4 regions of the Arthrobacter sp. AL05 genome follow, and region 3 is predicted to be linked to each of the others. Evidence: riboswitches for the same ligand, from Rfam matches in the RefSeq annotation. Region 3 holds a riboswitch; each other region holds the start of a gene.
The links. A riboswitch is a leader RNA that binds a small molecule or an ion and turns the genes downstream of it on or off. The one in region 3 is predicted to bind thiamine pyrophosphate.
Positions count from the first base shown of each region.

Region 1: linked by a shared signal. The riboswitch ahead of thiC (phosphomethylpyrimidine synthase ThiC) and the one ahead of thiO (glycine oxidase ThiO) in region 3 are both predicted to bind thiamine pyrophosphate.
Region 2: linked by a shared signal. The riboswitch ahead of QK287_RS02240 (ECF transporter S component) and the one ahead of thiO (glycine oxidase ThiO) in region 3 are both predicted to bind thiamine pyrophosphate.
Region 4: linked by a shared signal. The riboswitch ahead of QK287_RS12450 (bifunctional hydroxymethylpyrimidine kinase/phosphomethylpyrimidine kinase) and the one ahead of thiO (glycine oxidase ThiO) in region 3 are both predicted to bind thiamine pyrophosphate.

Region 1 covers NZ_JASBRC010000022.1:19,284-24,713, forward strand. The annotation lists gene QK287_RS17200 (DUF2156 domain-containing protein) at 1-1,913, shown strand, start outside; gene thiC (phosphomethylpyrimidine synthase ThiC) at 2,288-4,018, opposite strand; TPP riboswitch at 4,016-4,123, opposite strand; partial or broken gene QK287_RS17210 (FAD-dependent oxidoreductase) at 4,478-5,224, opposite strand; partial or broken gene QK287_RS17215 (ferritin-like domain-containing protein) at 5,242-5,430, shown strand, end outside.
Region 2 covers NZ_JASBRC010000001.1:474,761-480,190, forward strand. The annotation lists gene QK287_RS02235 (ABC transporter ATP-binding protein) at 1-1,013, opposite strand, end outside; gene QK287_RS02240 (ECF transporter S component) at 1,030-1,716, opposite strand; TPP riboswitch at 1,782-1,925, opposite strand; gene QK287_RS02245 (DUF4386 family protein) at 2,284-3,048, opposite strand; gene QK287_RS02250 (DUF4235 domain-containing protein) at 3,198-3,461, shown strand; gene mnhG (monovalent cation/H(+) antiporter subunit G) at 3,478-3,891, opposite strand; gene QK287_RS02260 (monovalent cation/H+ antiporter complex subunit F) at 3,881-4,156, opposite strand; gene QK287_RS02265 (Na+/H+ antiporter subunit E) at 4,156-4,701, opposite strand; gene QK287_RS02270 (Na+/H+ antiporter subunit D) at 4,698-5,430, opposite strand, start outside.
Region 3 covers NZ_JASBRC010000004.1:88,218-93,647, forward strand. The annotation lists gene QK287_RS06720 (TetR/AcrR family transcriptional regulator) at 1-353, shown strand, start outside; gene QK287_RS06725 (DUF3107 domain-containing protein) at 407-631, shown strand; gene QK287_RS06730 (hypothetical protein) at 700-1,002, shown strand; gene QK287_RS06735 (thiazole synthase) at 1,059-1,886, opposite strand; gene thiS (sulfur carrier protein ThiS) at 1,883-2,119, opposite strand; gene thiO (glycine oxidase ThiO) at 2,116-3,507, opposite strand; TPP riboswitch at 3,501-3,632, opposite strand; gene thiE (thiamine phosphate synthase) at 3,659-4,378, shown strand; gene QK287_RS06755 (ferritin-like fold-containing protein) at 4,390-5,061, opposite strand; gene QK287_RS06760 (RNB domain-containing ribonuclease) at 5,103-5,430, shown strand, end outside.
Region 4 covers NZ_JASBRC010000009.1:99,796-105,225, reverse strand. The annotation lists gene QK287_RS12455 (Rne/Rng family ribonuclease) at 1-2,155, shown strand, start outside; TPP riboswitch at 2,260-2,357, shown strand; gene QK287_RS12450 (bifunctional hydroxymethylpyrimidine kinase/phosphomethylpyrimidine kinase) at 2,349-3,950, shown strand; gene rplU (50S ribosomal protein L21) at 4,305-4,613, shown strand; gene rpmA (50S ribosomal protein L27) at 4,675-4,938, shown strand; gene obgE (GTPase ObgE) at 5,058-5,430, shown strand, end outside.

The DNA of each region.
Region 1 (5,430 bases), on a different contig from region 3:
CCGGCCTGACGCCGCACGCCGCGGGACCGCTATCGGTGCTGCGTTTCCTGTTCACCAACATTCAGCCCGTGGACCCGGCGACACTCCAAGGCCTGTGCGCCGACCCGGGACAAGCGAAAGAATGCGCCGGCGCGCAACTGCAGCTGCGCGCCGGCGCCGGCGCAATTTTCATGGCGGTCCTGCCATCTTTTCTCTTACTGATCCTCGCAGACGGTTTACGCCGAGGACGCCGCTTCGCCTGGGCCGCCGCCGTGCTGGTTCAGCTGGGTTTGTCCGTGCTGGCCGGAATCACCATCGCAGGGGTGCTGTATCCGGGAGCACCGGGCACCGTGGCGCCCGAAGGGATCGGCGCCATCGAAACTGCCGGGTACACGCACCCTCTCGCGCTGGTGCTGCCGCTACTCCTGCCCGCGGTGCTGACGCTGGTGCTGCTGATCTTCCGCGGGCTTTTTCCGGTGTCGGCCCCTGCCGGAACCTACCGACGGCTCGCAGTCAGCACCGGGAAGACAGCCGCCGTCCTTGCCTCCGTCTACCTGTTGGCCGGAATCCTCCTGGCTCCCAGCATCACACCCGTCCCGGGACCCAGGGAACTGCTCGCAGATATACCGGATAGGTTTCTGCCGCTGGGATACATGCTCGATCTTGCCCCGGCGTTCGTTCCCCAGGGCGCCGCTGCAACCGTTCTCTATGAAGGAGTCGGCATTGTCTTCTGGGCTGTCACCGCAATCATGACCTTGAAAACCTTCCTGCGCCCGGCCCCAACACAGCACCACTCCGGTACCGGACTCGCACGAGAAATACTGAAAGCCAACCACGGTGGCAACTTGTCCTGGATGACGACCTGGCCAGGGAATATGTACTGGTTCTCCTCCACCGGTGAAAGTTTCATCGCCTATCGTGTCATCGCTGGGGTTGCCCTGGCCCTGGGCGGCCCGGTCGGACCCGTGACCCCTCGCCATGCCACGTTCGAGGAGTTCACCCGTTTTTGCAGTGGGCAAGGCTGGACCCCGTGCTTCTACTCCGTCCCCCAGGATCTGCGCGACCACGCTGCGTCCCTGGGCTGGGGCTCAGTGCAGGTCGCCCAGGAAACGATCCTGCCGCTTGATGCGGTGTCCTTTAAAGGAAAGAAATTCCAAGACGTCCGAACCGCGATGAATAACGCCGCCAAAGCCGGGATCAGGGCCGAATGGACCACATACCGGACCGCATCGTTCTCGGTACTGGCACAGATCCAGGAGATCTCGGAAGAATGGGTCGCCGACAAGAAAATGCCCGAAATGGGATTCACCCTCGGAAGCCTGGACGAACTCAACGACCCCGAGGTCCGACTGCTGGTTGCCGTCGGCACTGACCACATGGTCCACGCCGTCGCCTCTTGGCTGCCCGTCTACAACAACGGCACCATCGAAGGCTGGACCCTGGACTTCATGCGGCGCCGCACCAACGGATTCCGTGCCGGCATCGAATTCCTTATCGCTTCCGCCTCACTCAGCCTCAAAAACGAAGGATACGGGTTCATCAGCCTCTCTGGAGCGCCGCTGGCCCGGCACAACGAACCACCACAGCGCGGACCAGCTTCGGCAAGCAACCAGAGCTCCGGCAGCCTGGACCGGCTCCTCGACCGGCTCGGCGCGACCCTGGAACCTGTCTACGGGTTCAGGTCCCTGCTGGCATTCAAAGCAAAATTCCAGCCCCGCTACGAACCCCTCTACATGCTCTACCCTGACGCAGCCGCACTGCCCGCCATTGCCAACGCCATCACCCGCGCCTACCTCCCCACCGTCAACCTCGCAGAAACCCTAACCCTGGCCCGGCGCCTGCTAAGTGCACCCAAACAACCCCGCACCCGAGTCAGTAGACCGTACCGTCACCCGCCATCCCAGCCCGAAACGCCGGTGAAGAAAAGTGAATAACAACTTGACCCTGCCCATCACGGTCTCGGAGGTTGCCCGCCGCGCCGACGTCAACCCCGGGCTGGTCCGGTCGGAACTACTCATGCAAGAAATCAGAAACTCCAAAGCCCTACTCACCAGCGGGGCGCATCCAAGGAGACGGACTCAACCGGCGATTCGCTCAGCGGACGTGAGCTCCTGCGCCAGTAAGACCACCACCTCCGCCCCGAGATTCGTCAATACCGGGCGGATCGCGAACTCATGGTCGAGCAGATCGACGGGACCGACGCCGACTCACAGCCCTCCCCGCCGACCCTGCCGAACAGATCTCTAGTTCCGGATCGGGGCAGGACCGGCGCCGGAGTGCCGGCGCTGCCCGAACCCGCTCCTCGTTCCTAGCTCCCGGGCACGACGGGTTCGGGGAGGTAGACCTTCCCGCCGGATTCGCGGAACTCGTCGGATTTAGCGTTCATTCCGGCGATGGCTTCCTGTTCGGACATGCCTCCGAACTGGTCGCGGATGTCCTGGGAGAGCCGCATGGAGCAGAACTTGGGTCCGCACATGGAGCAGAAGTGCGCGGTCTTCGCCGGCTCGGCGGGCAACGTCTCGTCATGGAAGGATTCGGCTGTTTCCGGGTCCAGGGAAAGTGCGAACTGGTCCCGCCAGCGGAACTCGAACCGTGCTTTTGACAGGGCGTCGTCGCGTTCGTGGGCTCCTGGGTGTCCTTTGGCGAGGTCGGCGGCGTGGGCCGCGATTTTGTAGGTGATGACGCCGGTCTTGACGTCATCCTTGTTCGGCAACCCGAGGTGTTCCTTGGGCGTGACGTAGCAGAGCATTGCGGTGCCGTAGCGGGCGATTTCGGTGGCGCCGATGGCCGAGGTGATGTGGTCATAGCCTGGGGCGATGTCGGTCACCAACGGGCCGAGGGTGTAGAAGGGGGCGCCGTCGCAGAGTTCCTGCTGTCGCTCGACGTTTTCGCGGACGAGGTGGAAGGGGATGTGCCCGGGGCCTTCGACCATGACCTGCACGTCGTACTTCCAGGCCCGCTTGGTGAGTTCGGCGAGGGTGTCCAGTTCGGCGAACTGGGCGGCGTCGTTGGCATCCGCGGTCGCGCCGGGCCGCAGGCCATCACCCAGGGAAAAGGCGACGTCGTACTTGGCGAAGATCTCGCACAGTTCGTCGAAGTGTGTGTAGAGGAAGTTCTCCTGGTGGTGGGCCAGGCACCAGCCGGCCATGATCGACCCGCCGCGGGAGACGATACCGGTCACCCGGTTGGCGGTCAGGGGGACGTACCGCAGCAGCACCCCGGCGTGGACGGTCATATAGTCCACGCCCTGCTCGCATTGTTCGATCACGGTGTCCCGATAGATTTCCCAGGTCAGGTCATTGGCCTCACCGTTGACCTTCTCCAGTGCCTGATAGATCGGTACTGTCCCAATCGGGACCGGAGCGTTGCGGATGATCCATTCACGGGTGGTGTGGATGTCATCGCCGGTGGAGAGGTCCATCACGGTGTCGGCGCCCCATCGGGCGGCCCACTGCAGTTTGTCCACTTCCTCAGCGATGGAGGAGGTGACCGCGGAGTTGCCGATGTTGGCGTTGATCTTCACGAGGAAGGCCTTGCCGATGATCATCGGTTCGGATTCGGGGTGGTTGATGTTGTTGGGAATGATGGCCCGACCTGCGGCAACTTCGCCGCGCACCAGCTCAACGTCGCAGTTTTCCCGCACTGCCACAAACCGCATCTCGGGAGTGATGACGCCCTGGCGGGCGTAGCGCATCTGGGTAACGGTCTTACCCTCGAGGGCGCGGCGGGGAACCGGCTGCGCGCCTTTCCATTCAGCAGAAGCGGCACCCCGTCGCACGGCGGATTTACCGTCGTCGAGCAGGTTCCGTTCCCGGCCGCCGTAGGGCTCGGTGTCGCCCCTGGATTCTATCCATTCGGACCGGAACGGCTCCAGGCCGATCACAGGATCGCTTCCGGGCCCGGCCGTCCGGTAGACCGTGAACGGTGGATTCTTCGTCCCGTTCGGAGAGTCCTCCAGAGCAATCTCCGTGACAGGGACCCTAATGCCATTTTCGGGGTCTCGGGCGTACGCGAGCGAATGTGAATTCATGGAGCTCATCAGTGGTTTCCTACTTCCTTCGCCGGCATGACCCGGACAGGTTCAACGGTCGCAGACTGCATCAGCCCGATCTCAGCCCTTGCAAGGGCACCCGTGTGGATGGAAAAATCGTAGCACCCCAGCGTGCCCGTTCTACCGCTCTGGATGATCCCGGGTATCCCCCGGACGGCAGCCATTATCGGAAGCAGGCCCTCCAGCAACGCAGTGCACGCCGAATCACCGGAAGCTGAGACTCCTGTCGGCAGCTGCCGAGGATGATGCGCTCCTCTGGCCAGCCGGCAGTCCTCCGAACGCACAGCATTCGAAATGATGCAGACGCCTGCACTGTTGATCCGTGCCGGGGCAGCGAGGGCGAGAGGGTGCGAGGACGATGTCGGTAACCTGTGAGGACGGAGGTCGGCTGGATCGATGAAGTCGTACTCAACGAGGCCTGCTGCATCCGTGTGGAGGCCTAGCTGGTCACGAGGCGCAGCATGAGAGTTTGGAGACATCGGTGGTGAAGGACTGGGCGGCGATCTTGATTCCTTCGGCCATTGTGAGGTACGCGCTCCATAGGTTCGCCACCGGCTCCACAGTCATTCCCGCTTCCATGATGAAGACCCCGGCCGCGGCCAGGTCACCGGCGTCCTTGGCGACGGCGGTCATTCCCACGATCCGTCCGTTGTCCGCGTCGGCGACAATTTTGATGAAGCCTCGGGTGTCCCTGTTCACCAAGGCTCTGGGGACGAATGCCAGGGGAAGCACCCGGCATTCGCACCGGATACCGGCTGCGTCGACCTCACGGCCGGCGTTGTTGAAGGCGTTCTCCACCAACAGGGAGCCGTGGGCGGCTGCGACGTAGACGAATTCGGGGTGTCCGGTCCCTTCCCCGGCGGCCCAGATCCGTTCGTGGGAGCTGGCTAGGATGTTCTGCAAGAGGATTTCGCCCCGGTGCCCGGTTTTGCCGCCGACCGTGGCCAGGTTCAGTCCGTTCGTGACCGGCCGGCGTCCAGTGGCGACGAGCAGTCTGGCGGCCCGGAATTCCTGCTGCCCGCCTGAGACGATCGCGGTCGCGATGATCCCGCCGGTGGCCGGGTCCGTGCGCACCGAGGACACGGCCGCCCGGCGGACGACCCGGATACCTTCGTCGGCGAAGACGCCCATCAGGGCCTGGGAGGCGTCGGGTTCCTCGGCCGAGGCCAGACTCTGCTGCGTCGACAGTATGGAGGGACTCGTCTGCATACATGAGGACGGCAAATTGCGGCATTGACCTCGAAGCCGCCGCCGGTATCCTCGCTGTCGAGGCTTATCACGCCGGAGTCATCAGAACCACCCTCTACGCTCGTGATCTGCAGGTACCCGCCCAAGCGATCTCCGACGCCCGGGACAGCCTCGATGGATCAACTGATTTCGATCAGGGTATTGGCACTAAA
Region 2 (5,430 bases), on a different contig from region 3:
CCCCGGAGGCCCGCCCGGCGCGGCCGTTCGCGGGACACGGCCAGGTCCTCAGCGGCAAGCAGCAGTCCCGCTGTCGGGGTGCGGGCAATCTGGCCACCGGGCGCCCCGGCGGCGGCCCTGCCGACGGCCGAGGCGGCGGCCGATGCCGGGCCGGCGGGCCGCGGCCGGTGACGCGTCCGGGTCTGCGGCACGTAACCGGGCACCCAAACACCCGCCGCGGTGAGCATGTCCCGCGCCTGGTCCAGGACCTGGTCCGGCGGTCCGTCGATCAGCACCGCGGTGTCCGTCGCCGAGCCCGGCTGCAGCACCACAATCCGGTTCACGAGGTCTTTCCAGACGGCAACCCTGTGCTCCACGACCACCAGGGTAGCGCCGGTCTTGTCCAGGCAACGGCCGACGGCATCACGAAGCTCCAGCACTCCGGCCGGGTCCAGGTTGGCGGTGGGCTCGTCGAGGAGAATCAGTCCGGGGCGCATCGCCAGGATGCCGGCGAGGGCCAGGCGCTGCTTCTGGCCGCCGGACAGCGCCGACGTCGGGTGGTCCAGCGGCAGGCGGCCGAGTCCGACGTCGTCGAGCGCTTCCGCTGCCCGGGTCCAGATGTCGGCCGGGGGCACTGAAAGGTTTTCCGCCCCGAAGGCGACGTCGTCGCCCAGGCGCGAGAGCACCACCTGCGTCTCCGGGTCCTGCTGCATCAGCCCGGCCCGGCCGCGCCGCTCCCGGGGTGATGCCCCGTCGATCAGCAAGCTGCCGGTCTCCTCGGCATCCCCGTCGTCCGCCGGCCCGCGGCCAGCGGCTCGCCCGGCGTCCCCGCCGGGCGAGTCGCCGAGTACACCGGCCAGGGCGTGGAGGAGCGTGGATTTGCCGGCACCGGATGGTCCCAGCAGCAGCACACGTTCCCCTGCCTGAATGTCCAGGTCAAGGCCGCGGACTGCGGGCCGGGTCCGGCCCGCGTGCCACCAGCCCCAGCCACGCGCGGTGATCGCAGCCGGGCGGACCCGGTCGGAGGATGTCATCAGCCGTGTGCGCGGGTCAGGAAAAGACCGGCTCCGCGGCCGCCTTGCGGGAGGCGAAAGAGCCCAGCACCCCAGTCCTGGCCAGGGCCCGGGTGGCGAGCCAGGACAGGCCGCCGGCGATCACGGCGCCGGAGATCACAGTGAAAACGATGTAGGCCAGCTTGTCACCGGAGGCATAAGCGATGTTCCAGCCCCAGGGCAGGAACGAGTCATTCAAGCCGCAGAACAGGCCCGCCCCGGCGCCGGCCAGCAGTGCCACCGGCAGGTTGAATTTCCCGTGAAAGGACGGCACATTGAACTTCTTGTAGAGCACCGCGGCAAAAACCAGCTCGGCGCCGAGGCCCTGCAGGATGCCTGAGATCAGCACTGTGGTGCCGTACTGCGAGCCCATGATCAGCTCGCCGGTGGCGGCCACCGATTCGCAGAACAGTGCAGCACCCGGCTTGCGGATGATCAGCATGCCCAGCACGGCCGGGAGCATCCAGCCTCCGGCGTAGAGCCCGGTGAGCGGCGGATAGAACGCATTAACGGGGGCAGAAACCAGGTTGGCACCCTGGGACCAGGCCCAGAAGATCACGCCGCCGGCAACCGCAATGAGCGCCGCCACCACAATGTCCACCACACGCCAGTTGTGGCTGTACCGGACGGGCGCGCCGGCTGATCCGGGTTGTACGGATCCGGGCTTGGCAGATGTATCAGTCATATCGTCCTCCTGAGGAACAGGAGGGGAGAGTGGCCCGGGCCTGCAGCTTCCGCTGCCGCTCCGGCCACTCTGAGAACTCGACTCCCTTGCGCCGGTACTAACCGGATCAGGTTCGAGGGTCTGCGGCTGTCCGCACTCTCAGCGCCCACCTGTGGTCTCCCCGGATTTCCCCGGTGATGCCCGACGGCGGCGCTCCCCTGTCGTATCTAAAAATCGCCCTTGTGGGCGTGACCCACTTTACACCCGTGGAGGTTTGTTTTTCCGGAGTCGGCCGTCACAATCCGCCGGCGCCCGGGACGGCCGGCCTAGTAGAGGCAGCAAGCACGGGAACGCCGGATGCCGCGCCCTGCCGGCCACCAACGGCGGCGAACTAGAACGGGAACCCTAACAAGTGACCAACTCACCAGCGCGGTCCCCCCCGGCTACGACCCGGACTCCGGGGACGAGCAGCCGGGCGGCGGGTTGAGGAGGGATGGTCGCCACCGTCACAGTGTCGGGGTTGCCGCAAAAGCCGACCATAAACTGGTGGACAAAGCCCGCGCGGAAATACTCGGCCGCCCCGGGACGTCAGGCTGAGCTGCCGCCGTTGTTAGCGCCTCGAGCCGTCCGGCCGGCAAGGCGGATCAGCGCAACCCCCACGCCCACGAACCAGGCCCACATCAACACTCCGTATCCGCCGTAGAACTCCGGAACAGTATGCCGTAGCGCCTCCGCAACGACGCCGAGGCCGCCGATCGCGATCCCCAGCCAGGCCAGGGTCTGCGGCAGCACGCCCTTCAGCATGACGAAGGAGATCAGCAGGATGCCAAGCGCGGAGAGGACTCCGACGACGGCCGCCGTGTTGTTCTCGGCGACGATCGCCTCGGCGGCGGTCGAGTAGCGGAGCCGGGACGCGTCGTCGTCCGCGGCCGCGTAACGGTCGCTGAGATATACCAGCACCATGGATCCCCGGCTGGTGACAGGGACGGCCATGATCAAGGCCCACGGCACGGCCCCGACCACGGCGGCCAGCAGGGCACGGCTCTTGTCGAGCGGGGCGAGCGCCACGAACAACGCCACGAATACCACCACCGGCAGGATGTTCGGCACGATCCACAGCAGTTGTTCGGCAATGTAGATCCCCTTGTTCCGCGCGATGAATGCCAGCGTCTCGGCGCCGCCGTGGACCGGAGGCGGGGCGAGGAAGTCCAGGACCAGCGCGAGAATCAGCAGCGCCACGAAAAGAATCGAGGAGATGCCGGCCCAGAGATAGAGCGTCCGCCATGTCTGGCCGTCAGCCGACGGGAGGTCCGGCCGGGTGTGGGCAAGCGAATGGGTTTGGGGCTGTTCCATACTTGAAGTTACGTCTGCCCCGCCCCACCGGACAGGGGCGTTGGTCCCAAGCTGGCCCGGGTCCGCCCGCAGGTCCCCAACTGGACCGTCGGGCGAGGAACGCTAGGCTAGGGGAAGCCCTGTTTCCCTCCCGCAAGGAGTTGCGAAGAATGAATATTTTCATCAAACTGCTCGGCGCCGGCGTCAGCCTGCTTGCCGGCTACGTCGGCACCAAGCTCGTGGACACCGTCTGGGAGAAGTCCACCGGCAATAAGCCACCCAAGGGCCACGAGGACGATGTCCCCACCACCCTGCGCTCGGCCCTGACTTTTGCGCTGATCTCCGCGTCCGTCAGCGCCATCATCCAAGTACTCGCAAATCGCGGCACCCAGCGGGCGGTTGCACGCTTCGCCAAAACCCAGGACCTGGTCTAGGGCGCATCCTCTAGCTTCACCGCCCGCCGGTGTCCCCGGCGTCGTCGTCAGTGAATCCCCGGGTGCCGGCTGCCTGCTGCACCACGGCCTCCAGGTCGTCGGTGCTGAGCAGCTCCGGGTGGAGGTGCTTGGTCCGGTACCCGGCGCGGCCGACCATATGCGCGGAAACCGGAACCGTGAGCAGCTGGAAGATCCATGCCACCACCAGCACCGGCCAGACCCACCAGGTGCGCATTTGAAGGCCCAGCGCGAACAGCAACAGGAACAGTCCCAGCACCTGGGGCTTGGTGGCTGCGTGCATCCGGGTCATCAGGTCGGGAAAGCGGAGCAATCCCACCGCCGCAGCGAGGGACATCAGGGCACCGACCACCATAAAGACAGCCGAGACGGCGTCGATCACGGTGTCGGCGGAAAATGTCTCAGGAGGCACTGCTTTTCTCCCTCCGGTCGGCAACGAAGCGGGCTACCGTGACGGAGCCGACGAACCCGATAAGGGATACCGCCACCAGCAGCATAAGGTTGTTCAGGTGCCGGTTCACTGCCATGTCGATGCACATGGCCGCCCCCACGATGGCCAGGAGCACGTCCGCGGCAAGCACCCGGTCCAGCAGCGACGGACCCCGCGCGATCCGGATGATCGCCCCGCCGGCGGCCAACGAGAGCACCACCGCGGTCACGGTCAGGACTAGCGCCATCACGGCCCCACCTCCTGGTTGAGTGCGGACACTTCGGCTTTGGTCCCCATGATCCGGATCAGCCCGGCCTCCGTGTCGCGGACGTCCTTGCGCAGTTGCGCGGCGCCTGCTGCGTTGCGGACGTTGATCCCGTGCACATAGAGCGTGGATGTGGAGCGATCCACTTCCACCACCATGGAACCGGGGATCAGCGCGGTGACGTGACCGGTCGCCGTGACCAGCAGGTCAGAGTGGCTCCGGAGCGGGACGGCCACAACGGCACTGACCACCTTGGGTCCCTTGGCCGCTGCCAGGTACAGGACCTGGCAGCTCGCTGCCACCACTTTGGCCAGGAACACGAGTACAAACGGCACTGCACGGAGCAGGTTGAAGCGCCCGCCCAGTTCCACCGGCGGCAGGTAGAACAGCCGGGCGACAACGACCGAAATCAGGGCTCCGAAGAGCAGGTTACCGGGGCTGAAGTCCCGCCAGAGGGCGCCCCAAACCACTACGAGCCATACGAGCAGCGGCAGTTCCTGCCGCAGCGAGATCCGTTTCCGGCTCATTTGGAGGCCTCCTGCGGCTGTGGCCCGGGCCTCGGCGGAACCGGCGCATCTTCGCCCAGGACCGCCTGGATGTAAGAGGTCCGGTCCAGCATGTCGAAGGCAGACTGGTCCGCGACCTTGAACAGCGGGCCGGCGAAGATGGTCAGCCCGACGCCGAAAAGCACCAGGCCTAGCGTGGAACCCACCATGGTCCGCGGCAGCAGCGTGACGTTGGTCTTGCCCGCCCGGTCCCCCGTTGCCGAATCTTCCGGGGCAGCCAGCAGCACCGGATCCGGGTGTTCCGCGTCCTCCGGTTTGCGCCAGAACGCACGGTTCCAGACCCTGGCGATGGCAAGCAGCGTCAGCAGGCTGGTCAGCACTCCGCCGGCCATCAGTGCGAAAGCCAGCGGTGTTCCCAGCTGAACCCCGGCCTGAAGCAGACCCAGCTTGCCCAGGAAGCCGGAGAACGGCGGGATCCCGGCCAGGTTCATTGCCGGGACAAAAAACAGCACCGCCAGCAGGGGCGACAACTTGGCCAACCCGGCCAGGCGGTCCACCGAGGAACTTCCGCCACGGCGCTCAATCAAGCCCGTCACCAGGAACAGGCTGGTCTGGATGGTGATGTGGTGGACGACGTAAAATACGGCGGCGCCCAGCCCTGCCACCGAGGACATCGCCAGCCCGAACACCATGTAGCCGATGTGGCTGACCAGGGTGAAGGACAACAGCCGCTTAATGTCATTCTGGGCC
Region 3 (5,430 bases):
ATAACGACGAGCGCGTCCAGGCTGTGATGCGGGCCTACTTCCGCTTCATCGCCAGCGATGACCAGGCCCACCGTCTTGTCTTCGAATCCGACCTGGTCAATGACGTCGACGTCAGCGCCCGGCTGGAGGCTTTTAACAAGACTTTTGCCGACGCCGTTGGGCAGGTCATCGCCGAGGACACCAAGCTGCCGGAGCTGGAGGCCCAACTGCTGGGCCGGGGACTGGCCGGGCTGGCGCAGGTGAGCGCCCGCTACTGGCTGGAAACTGACGGTAACCTCGACCTCGATGTGGCAAGCGATCTGATCTACCGTTTAGCTTGGCGCGGAATCTCCCGCTTCCCCAAGGAAACCTAGGCTACAAATAGACATAACACCCTAAGAACTTTGATTGGCTGGGAGGCCTTGCTGTGGAAGTAAAGATCGGCATTCAGAACATCGGCCGCGAAATTGTCCTGGAATCGGCGCAGGAAGCCGACGCCGTAGCCAAGGTGGTCGGCGAAGCAATCGCGAAGGGCACGGAGCTGCGCCTGACTGACGAAAAAGGCCGCCTGATCATCATTCCCGCGAACGTCCTGGGCTATGTCGAGATCGGCGCCGAGGAAGTGCGCCGCGTAGGTTTCGGCGCGGTCTAGGCACCAGCTGTGACGCCGGGCAGCGCCGTGCTGCCCGGCCCCAGACCCAACCCGCAAGGAGTCCGAACATGCTGTCCCTGATTGTGGTGGTCCTGGTGACCGTCGCTGCTGGTTTTGTCGTGTGGGCCAATGACAAGCGGCACGCCAAGTACGGCATCTCGGTGCCCGCCGGGGCATCTCTCACGGTGGGGATGCTGAGCTGGATTCTTTTTAGCGCCGCGGGGCTGGGCTATCAGTCGGGACTGAGCTGGATTCCGTGGATACTGCCCATCCTGCTGGGCGCAGCCGCCGCCACGGCGTCCGTGCTGTACCTGGGTCGGAACCGCACCAGCCGCGATACTGCCAGGCTGACCGCAATCCTGCGCTACTAGCGAGGTCCCGGCACGCCGGCCGGGCCGGGTTCCGCCCCGGGACCCGCCCAACGCACCTAGAGGAACTCGGCACGGCCTTCCATGGCCGATGATGCCAGTGCGTGCTCCCGCCGCGGGATCCTGCCGCTGCGTTTGGCCAGCCGTCCGGCGATCACCGCGTGTCTAAACGCCTCGCCCATCAGAACCGGATTTTGTGCCCGGGTCACCGCCGTGGCCAGCAGCACGGCGTCGCAGCCAAGCTCCATGGCCAGGGTTGCATCGGAGGCGGTCCCTATCCCGGCGTCAAGGACCACGGGCACGGAGGCACGGGCGACGATCAGTTCGATGTTATGCGGGTTCAAGATGCCCAGGCCGGTGCCAATCGGCGCGCCGAGGGGCATCACGGCAGCGGCGCCGAGGTTTTCCAGCCGCAGCGCCAGCACGGGGTCGTCGTTGGTATAGGCAAAGACCTTGAACCCGCGGCCCACAAGCTGCTCGGTGGCCTCGACGAGCTCCACCGCATCCGGCAGCAGGGTGTGCTCGTCCGCAATGACTTCCAGCTTTACCCAGTCCGTTTCGAGGGCTTCCCGTGCCAGCTCGGCAGTGAGGACGGCATCCCTGGCGGTGAAGCAGCCCGCGGTGTTCGGCAGCACCCGGATGTTGTGGTCCAAAAGCAGCTGGAACAACGACCCCGATTCTGCCGGCGAATAGCGCCGCATCGCCACGGTGGTCAGTTCGGTGCCGGACGCCAGCAGCGCGGCACCCAGACCGTCAAGGCTAGGCGCCCCGCCGGTTCCCATAATCAGCCGGGACCCCAGCTGTACACCGTCGACCGTGAACGGGTCCGCGGCGGCCGGTGAAATTCCCGGCGCCCCGGCGAGTGTGGTGTCCTCCCTGCCGCTCATCCTCCCTGCACCGCCGTGACCAGTTCGAGGTCGTCACCGTCGACGAGCGCTGTGGTGTACCACTGGCTGCGCGGGACCACGTCCGCGTTGCGGGCGACGGCGACCCCGAGTTTCCCGCCGTCGACTGAGTGGCCGTTGGGCGCCAGCGGCCGGCCGGTAACCTGGCTGACCAGCTGGCTGACCGAGGCGCCGTCCGGGAGAAAGTGCCCGGTTCCGTTCAGGGTGATGTTCATACCGCTTCCTTGTTTTCTTCAGGGTGGGTGTTCGGATGGGTGATGATCTTCGGGGACGGCCTCCGGGCGCCGGCTGCGGCCGGTCTGCTGGTTTGACTGCCGGTGGCGAACCTGTCCGGGCGGAAGTGCTTCCAACGGGAATCCACGGTTCCGTCCAGCAACTCACAGCAGATCCTCGCGGCGGCGGGTGTGAGCAGGATGCCGTGCCGGAAAAAGCCGGTCGCTATCATCAAACCGGCAATTTCCCCCGGACGCCCCCGCGCCGCCACCCGGCCCAGCAGCGGCGCGTTGTCCGGGGTCCCCGGCCGGGCCCGGGCAGTGGCCTCCAGCAATTCCAGTTCGGCGACGGCGGGGACCAGCTGCTGGGCATCACGCAGCAGCTGGTAAACACCGCCGGCGGACACCGCCCGGCCCGGGACACCAGCTTGGGTGGCAGCATCCGGGTTGTCGCCGCCGAGCGCGTCTTCGCGCTGGGTGGCGCCGATCACCACCGTGCCGTCCTGCCGGGGCACGATGTAGACCGGCACCCCGCGCACCAGCCCGCGCACCGTGGCGGTGAGCAGCGGCCGTAGTTTCGCCGGGACGCGGAGCCGGAGGATGTCCCCGTGGACCGGCCGCAGGGGAAACTCAAGCCCCGCGGGCAGCCCCTCAAGTGTGGCGGCGCCAAGGCCGTTGGCCACAATGGTGTCCTTGGCCCGGATGGAACCGCCGCCGATGAGGCTGGCGCCAGCCACCCGACCCTGCTCCCAGAACAGCCCGCCGGCACGCCTGGCGATGGTGGTGGAGCGACTGTCGGTGCGCAGCAGTTCCCTGATCCGGGCCAGCAGCAGGCGCGGGTCCACCTGGTGGTCGGCGGGAATATCGAAGGCGCAGGAGATGCCCGGACTCAGCAGCGGCTCTCGCCTTCGTGCCGCACGGACGGTCAGCGGCTCGACGCTGAGGCCGGCAGCCTGCTGGGCGGTGCGCAGGTCCGCGAGCGCCCGGCGGTCGGCGGCGTCGACACCCACGGCGAGGGTCGGCGTGGTGAGGTAGCCCGTCCGGGAGCCCCCCGTTCCGCCCCCGGCGCCGTCCAGTCCGGCCGCGAATGCCGGCCAGAGGCGGGAGGATTCCAGCATAAGCTCCAGGAGGGCCTCTTCCTGGTAGTGCAGTTCGCTCACCGGGGCAAGCATGCCGGCGGCAGCCCAACTGGCTCCTGTTCCGGGGGCGTCGTCGATCAACGCGACAGATCGGCCCGAGCGCCGCACCGCCCAGGCGATCCCGTGGCCAACAACGCCGCCGCCAATCACGGCCACGTCGTAACATTCGGGGTTTTTGAGGTCATCCGCGGCGGCCGCAGCCGAGGTTGCGTCGCTTTCACGGGCCGTGCCGGGGACGAAGGTGCCGTCCATAGAGGATTCCTTCCCTACGCCGGTACTAACCGGATCAGGTCAAGCGGTCGGCTGCTACGCCCTCTCAGCCTGCCGTTGCCGGTCGCCAGTGGCGTGGACGGCGGCGGGCTCCCGCGGTATTGGCCCAGTGTAGAGGAACTAGGCTGGAAACATGAGCCAGGATGCCGCCCACACCACCGCCCGCCTTTATCTCTGCACCGACGCGCGCCGGGACCGCGGCGACTTTGCAGACTTCGTGGACTCGGCCTTTGCTGGCGGCGTCGACATCATCCAGCTGCGCGACAAATCCCTGGAAGCCGCCGAGGAGCTGGAACTGCTGGCGGTCCTGCAGCAGGCGGCCCGCCGTCATGGCCGGCTTTGGGCAGTCAACGACCGGGCAGACCTCGCCTCCCTGGCCGGGGCGCCGGTGTTCCATATCGGGCAAAAGGACATCCCGTTCGGGGCGGCGCGGGACATCCTCGGCCAGGACACCGCTATCGGGCTGTCCACCCACACTCCGGCCCAGGTGGACGCCGCGATAGCCGCAACTTCCGGCCGGAACGGTCTGACCTACTTCTGTGTTGGCCCGGTATGGGCCACCCCCACAAAGCCGGGCCGCGCCGCCGTCGGACTTGACCTCGTCCGCTACGCGGCGGACGCGATCGGCGGGTCAGAGGCCCAGCAGCGGAGAACTGCCCGGAGCGAGGCTGCGGGGAACCTCTGGGGCGCGCGGCCGTGGTTCGCGATCGGCGGCATCGACCTGGGCAATGTGGAGCAAGTGGTGGCCGCGGGCGCCGGCAGGATCGTCGTGGTCCGCGCGATCACCGAGGCCACCGATCCCGAGGGCGCAGCCCGGGCCCTGCTTGCCGCCCTCGACGCCGCGGAACGCTAAGGCCCGCCTGCTCAGCCGGCAAGGCCGAGCTGCGTCATCCGGCGTGCGTGGTTCGCTGCCAGTTCCCGCAGCAGGGCTCGGACAAGCTCCCTCGGCCCGTCCTCATCCGCGCCGATCAGCCGGTCGGCGAAGGCGTGCTCGAAGCTCATCCGCTGCGCCTGGTTGAGGACCTCCCCCAGCAGTCGCCGGGCCCACAGTGCCAGCCGCGACGCCAGCTTCGGGTCATCTGCGAGGGCGGCCCGGAGCCGTTCCCGCAGCACCGCTGCCGCTTCGTCGCCGGCCTGGACCTGCTCCACCACGGCACGGGTGCCTGCGTCGAGATAACGGGACATGGCGCGGTAGGCGTCGGCGGAAACGGTGTCGATCACGTACGCCTTGATGAGGGACTCGTGCCAGTCCGCCGGGCGGGTGCGTTTATGGAAGTGGTCCACCGACGGCTGGAACGGCAGCATGGCTTCCTCGGTGTCCAGGCCCATGGCTTCGAGCCTGGAGCTGACGAGTTCGTAGTGCTGGAACTCGATCACGGCGATACGTCCCAGCGCTGCCCGGTCGTGCAGGGTGGGCGCGTACCGTGCGTCGGAGGAGAGCCGCTCGAAAGCGGAGAGTTCGGTGTAGGCCATCACGCCGAACAAATCCCTCAGAAAGCTGTTGTAGCGGGCGGGATCAGCCGGGAATCTGCTCATGGTCCAAGACTAATAGTGCAAATGAAGCTACTCTGATTTCCGTGTCCCAGCATCGCTTGACCCCGAATGTCCACCAGCAGGAGAGCCTCCTTGCCGAGGCACTCAACACGTTGCGCACAACCCTGGAGCTGCCCGGACCGTTCCCCGAGGACGCGCTGCGGGAAGCGAAGGAAGCCGTCGCCGGACACGAACTGCCGGAGCTGGATTTCACCCACATCGACTTTGTGACCATCGATCCTGCGTCTTCCACCGATCTGGACCAGGCCCTCTTCATCGACCGTTCCGGCGCGGGATACAAGGTCTTCTACGCGATCGCCGATGTCCCCTCCTTTGTTGTCCCCGGCGGAGCGCTCGACGCCGAGACCCGCC
Region 4 (5,430 bases), on a different contig from region 3:
CCGCGAATCCCGCGATACCGGACGCCGCCGCACCGTCATCACCGAGGCCGAGTTCCTGGCCCGGCGCGAATCGGTGGACCGCCAAATGATCGTCCGCCAGCGCGATGACAGAATCCAGATCGGCGTCCTCGAGGACGGCGTGCTGGCCGAGCACTTTGTCTCGAAGACCCAGCAGGATTCCCTGATCGGCAACGTCTACCTGGGCAAGGTCCAGAACGTACTGCCGTCGATGGAAGCCGCCTTCGTCGACATCGGACGCGGCCGCAACGCCGTGCTGTACGCCGGCGAGGTCAATTGGGAGTCCGTCAACCTCGAGGGCAAGCAGCGCCGGATCGAGAACGCGCTGAAGTCCGGCGACTCCGTGCTGGTCCAGGTCACCAAGGATCCCGTCGGGCACAAGGGCGCCCGCCTCACAAGCCAGATCTCGCTGCCCGGCCGCTACCTCGTCTACGTACCCGGCGGTTCCATGACCGGAATCTCGCGCAAGCTGCCCGACGTCGAACGCAACCGCCTCAAGCGGATCCTCAAGGACCGCCTGCCCGAGGATGCTGGCGTTATTGTGCGCACCGCCGCGGAGGGTGCGTCCGAGGAAGAACTCACGCACGACATCAACCGGCTCCGTGCCCAGTGGGAAGGGATCGAGGGCCAGTCGAGCTCAACTAAGATCCTTGCCCCCGAACTGCTCTACGGCGAACCCGATCTGACCATCAAGGTAGTCCGTGATGTCTTCAACGAGGACTTCTCCAAGCTGATCGTCTCCGGTGAGGAAGCGTGGGACACCATCGAGGCCTACGTGACCTACGTAGCCCCCGACCTTGTCGGCCGGCTGGAGAAATGGACCAAGGACTCGGACATCTTCGGTGCCTGGCGCATCGACGAGCAGATCCACAAAGCACTGGACCGCAAGGTTTTCCTGCCCTCCGGCGGCTCGCTCGTAATCGACCGCACCGAAGCCATGACAGTGGTGGACGTCAACACCGGCAAGTTCACCGGCAGCGGCGGCAACCTTGAGGAAACCGTCACCAAAAACAACCTCGAAGCGGCCGAAGAAGTTGTCCGGCAGCTCCGGCTCCGCGACATCGGCGGCATTATCGTGATCGACTTCATCGACATGGTGCTTGAATCGAACCGGGACCTGGTACTGCGCCGCATGGTGGAGTGCCTGGGCCGGGACCGGACCAAACACCAGGTCGCGGAGGTGACTTCGCTGGGCCTCGTGCAGATGACGCGGAAGCGGATGGGTACCGGGCTGCTGGAAGTTTTCGGCGAACAGTGCGAGGCCTGCGCCGGCCGCGGCATTGTGACCCACGACGAGCCGGTGGAGCACCGCCGCGCCAACGTCGTTGCCGCCGAGCATCACATTCCCCGTGCGGAGCAGCCTGCCCCCCCGCGGACCGAACGCAAGAGCCGCCGCCGCGGACGGGGCGGCCAGGGCACGGACGAACAGTCGGTGCCGGCCGCAGCGCACCCCGAGCCCACCGACGCTGAACGCCATGCCAAGGCCGAAGCGACCCGCCACGCGCTGGCGAATATCGCTGCGGCGGCGCATGCTGCCCATCTGCATGACGATGAAGCGGCCACGGGAGTCGACGCCGGGGTCCGCCAGGCCGCTGTTGAGGCAGCCGTCGAGCTGGCCGCAACGGAGGAGGCTGCCGGACGTCCCGGCGCCGTGCTGACCTTCGGCGGCGAACAAGTCGCACTGCCGTTTGTGGAGCATGCCGACGAGTCGGGTGCGCCCGCGCTGACCATGGACCTGCTGACCGAGGCTTTCGCCCAGCTGGGTGACAGCGGGGAAGTCTCCGCGGCGGATCCCGCTGCACCGGCTGCGAAGGCGGCCGCAGCCCGGACTGGACCGGCGGCTCCGGCGCGTGCCGGCGGAACCGGCCCGGGCCGCGCCCAGGCGCCAGGCTCCCAGACGGAGGCGGCCCCCGAGGCCGGCGCCTCCCGTGCCCGCCGCGGACGGCGCAACCGCAGCGCCAGCCGCGCGCAGGGAGCAGCCAACGAAACCTCGGTAGAGCAGCGCCGGGAAGCGCCGCAGGCTGCCGTTTCGGTACACGAGGCAAAGGCCCCGGCAGCAGCAACAACGCCGGCGGCCAAACCGGCCACAAACGAACCGATTATCCTCGGCGTCGGCGTTCCGGCCTCGGAACTCTAACCCCAAGAAAGTTCGGGAAGGCCGCGGGTGCGGTCCGGGCCGCGTAGCAATACGCCAGGTTCGGGCCGTGCCCGCGACTTCGTTAAAGGATGCGGCTAGGCTTGGTCCCTGACACGGGGTGCCGCGCATCGAGCCGGCTGAGATCCAGACCCGTTGAACCTGTCCGGTTAGCACCGGCGAAGGGATGTCTCCCATGACCGCCGCCTCCCCGTTTCTTCCCGCTGTCCCCGCAGCCCCGGCATCCCGGATCCCGCGGGTGCTCACGATCGCAGGCTCGGACCCCTCCGGCGGTGCCGGGATCCAGGCGGACCTGAAGAGCATTGCCGCGCATGGCGGCTACGGCATGGCCGCCATCACCGCCCTGACCGCACAGAACACACGCGGCGTCAGCGCCATCCACGTCCCGCCGGCAGATTTCCTGACCGCCCAGCTTGACGCGGTCAGCGCCGACATCCGGATCGACGCCGTCAAGATCGGGATGCTGGGGGACGCCGCCGTGATCGACGCCGTCCGGACCTGGCTGGCGAAGGTCAGGCCCGCCATTGTGGTGCTGGACCCCGTGATGGTGGCCACAAGCGGTGACCGGCTGCTGCAGGCGCCGGCCGAATCGGCGCTGCAAGAACTGCTGCCCTACGCGGACCTGATCACGCCGAACCTCGCCGAACTCGCGATTCTGCTCAACGAACCCGTCGCCGGCAACTGGGCTGCGGCGCTGGAACAGGGCAAGCGGCTTGCCGCCGGCACCGGCACGACCGTCCTGGTGAAGGGCGGCCACCTCGACGGCACCGGCGCTGCGGGCGGAGCCGGCGAGCACGGCGACGGCTGCCCGGACGCGCTCGTCAACACCTGCGGGGTCCTGGCCCGGGACGTCATAGTAGTACCGGGGGAGCGGGTCCGCACCAGCAACAGCCACGGAACGGGATGCTCACTGTCCGCGGCGATGGCGACCGTGCAGGCCCGGGTCGGGGACTGGGAGGCCGCCTTGCGGGAAGTTAAGCCGTGGCTGGAAGGGGCGCTGCGCACCTCGGCGGACCTCGACGTCGGCAGCGGCAACGGCCCGGTCCATCACTTCCACCATGTCCAGCATCAGACCGCCCATCACGGTACGGGTGCCGGCGGCGGCGAACTGCACCGGGTCCCTGCCGCGGGTGAATTCGCCCGTGGGCTGCGGGAAACCGCTGCTGCCGACCTCGAGGCCATCTACGGCCTGGACTTCATCACGGCCCTGGCGGACGGGTCCTTGCCGGAGCAGGACTTCGCGTACTACCTCGGACAGGACGCCCTGTACCTGAACGGCTATTCGCGGGTCCTCTCCCGGGCCGCCGCGATCGCACCCACGGAAGACGAACAGCTCTTCTGGACCCGCTCCGCACAGAATTGCCTCAGCGTCGAAGCCGAACTGCACCGGACCTGGCTGCGCGGACGCACGGCGGAGCGGACGCTCGGACCGGTCACCAAGTCCTACGTAGACCACCTTCTGGCCGCCTCGGTCACCGGGAGCTACGGAGTGCTGATCGCTGCGGTACTGCCGTGCTTCTGGCTCTATGCCGAGGTGGGACAGGCACTGCACAACCGGTTCCTCGCCGCGGGTGCGCCGGAATCGCACCCCTACGCCGCGTGGCTGCGCACCTACGCCGATCCGGAGTTCGCCGACGCCACCCGGCAGGCCATCGCCCACACCGACACCGCAGCCCGGGCGGCCTCACCCGGCGAACGGGACGCCATGACCGTGGCCTTCCGGCAGTCCGCCCGCTACGAAGTGGACTTCTTCGACGCGCCGCGCGTGCACGCCTGAGCCGCGGGACAGCAGGGAGCCTGTACGATAGGGAGGCGCGGTTCCGGAAGTCGTTGCGGCAACGTCCTGTCCATACAGGGTGTCACCTATCACGTACCTCCCTTCGGAACCAGCCTCATTTGCGGCCGAAGGCAAAATTAGCGTAGTCTAGATCTTCGGTGCTTACGCCAACACTTGGGTTATGACCTTGAGGACGCTCCACTTGATTTCAGGTGCGAATGTCCACGGGATAGCTCATGGGTTCCCCCGGGGAACCCACCGGCGTAGAGGCACAGCGTGAGCCGGACCATCAACTTTGGACCCAGGTTCCGCACGCAAATCTAGTAATAAACGTCGAGAGAAGTGAGTTCCCCAGTGGTGTACGCGATTGTCCGCGCAGGCGGCCGGCAAGAGAAGGTTTCCGTTGGAGACTTCGTTACCCTGAACCGCGTCCCCGGTGGAGCCGGCAGCACCTTTGAGTTGCCCGCACTGCTCCTGGTAGACGGTGACAAGGTCATGTCTGCTGCTTCGGACCTGGCCAAGGTAAAGGTTACGGCTGAGATCCTTGAGGACCTTCGCGGTCCCAAGATCGTCATCCAGAAGTTCAAGAACAAGACCGGTTACAAAAAGCGCCAGGGTCACCGTCAGGAATTGACCAAGGTCAAGATCACCGGTATCAAGTAACTACTCGTTACTGTTCAGGTTTTCAGCAGATTCCCCAGAATTTTAAGGCAGGCATTTCCAAATGGCACATAAAAAAGGCGCGAGTTCCACTCGCAACGGTCGTGACTCGAACGCCCAGTACCTCGGCGTCAAGCGCTTCGGCGGTCAGGTAGTTTCCGCAGGCGAGATCATCGTCCGCCAGCGTGGAACCCACTTCCACCCGGGCGCCGGCGTTGGCCGCGGCGGCGACGACACCCTGTTCGCCCTGGCTCCCGGAGCCGTCGAGTTCGGCACCCGCCGCGGTCGTCGCGTTGTGAACATTGTGGCTGCAGCAGCTGCAGAGTAGTACCTACGTTTTAAATCGGTGGGGCGGGCCATTAGGTCCGCTCCACCGGTGTTTTAACCGCATTACAATCATCCTGAGCGTCTTTGCACGCTTACGGGAACAGCACTGAGGAGATCCACGTGGCGAGCTTTGTAGACCGGGTAGTACTGCACGTATCCGGCGGTACCGGCGGCCACGGCTGTGTCTCCGTTCACCGCGAGAAGTTCAAGCCGCTCGGCGGTCCCGACGGCGGCAACGGCGGCAACGGCGGCGACGTTATCCTGCGCGTGGACCCCCAGACCACGACCCTGCTCGATTACCACCACGCCCCGCACCGCCACGCCACCAACGGCGGACCCGGTATGGGCGACTGGCGCGCCGGCAAGCACGGCGAAACCCTGATCCTCCCGGTTCCCGAGGGCACCGTGGTCAAGTCCAAGGACGGCAGGGTCCTCGCAGACCTGGTCGGTGAGGGTTCCGAATACATCGCCGCGGCCGGCGGCATCGGTGGAC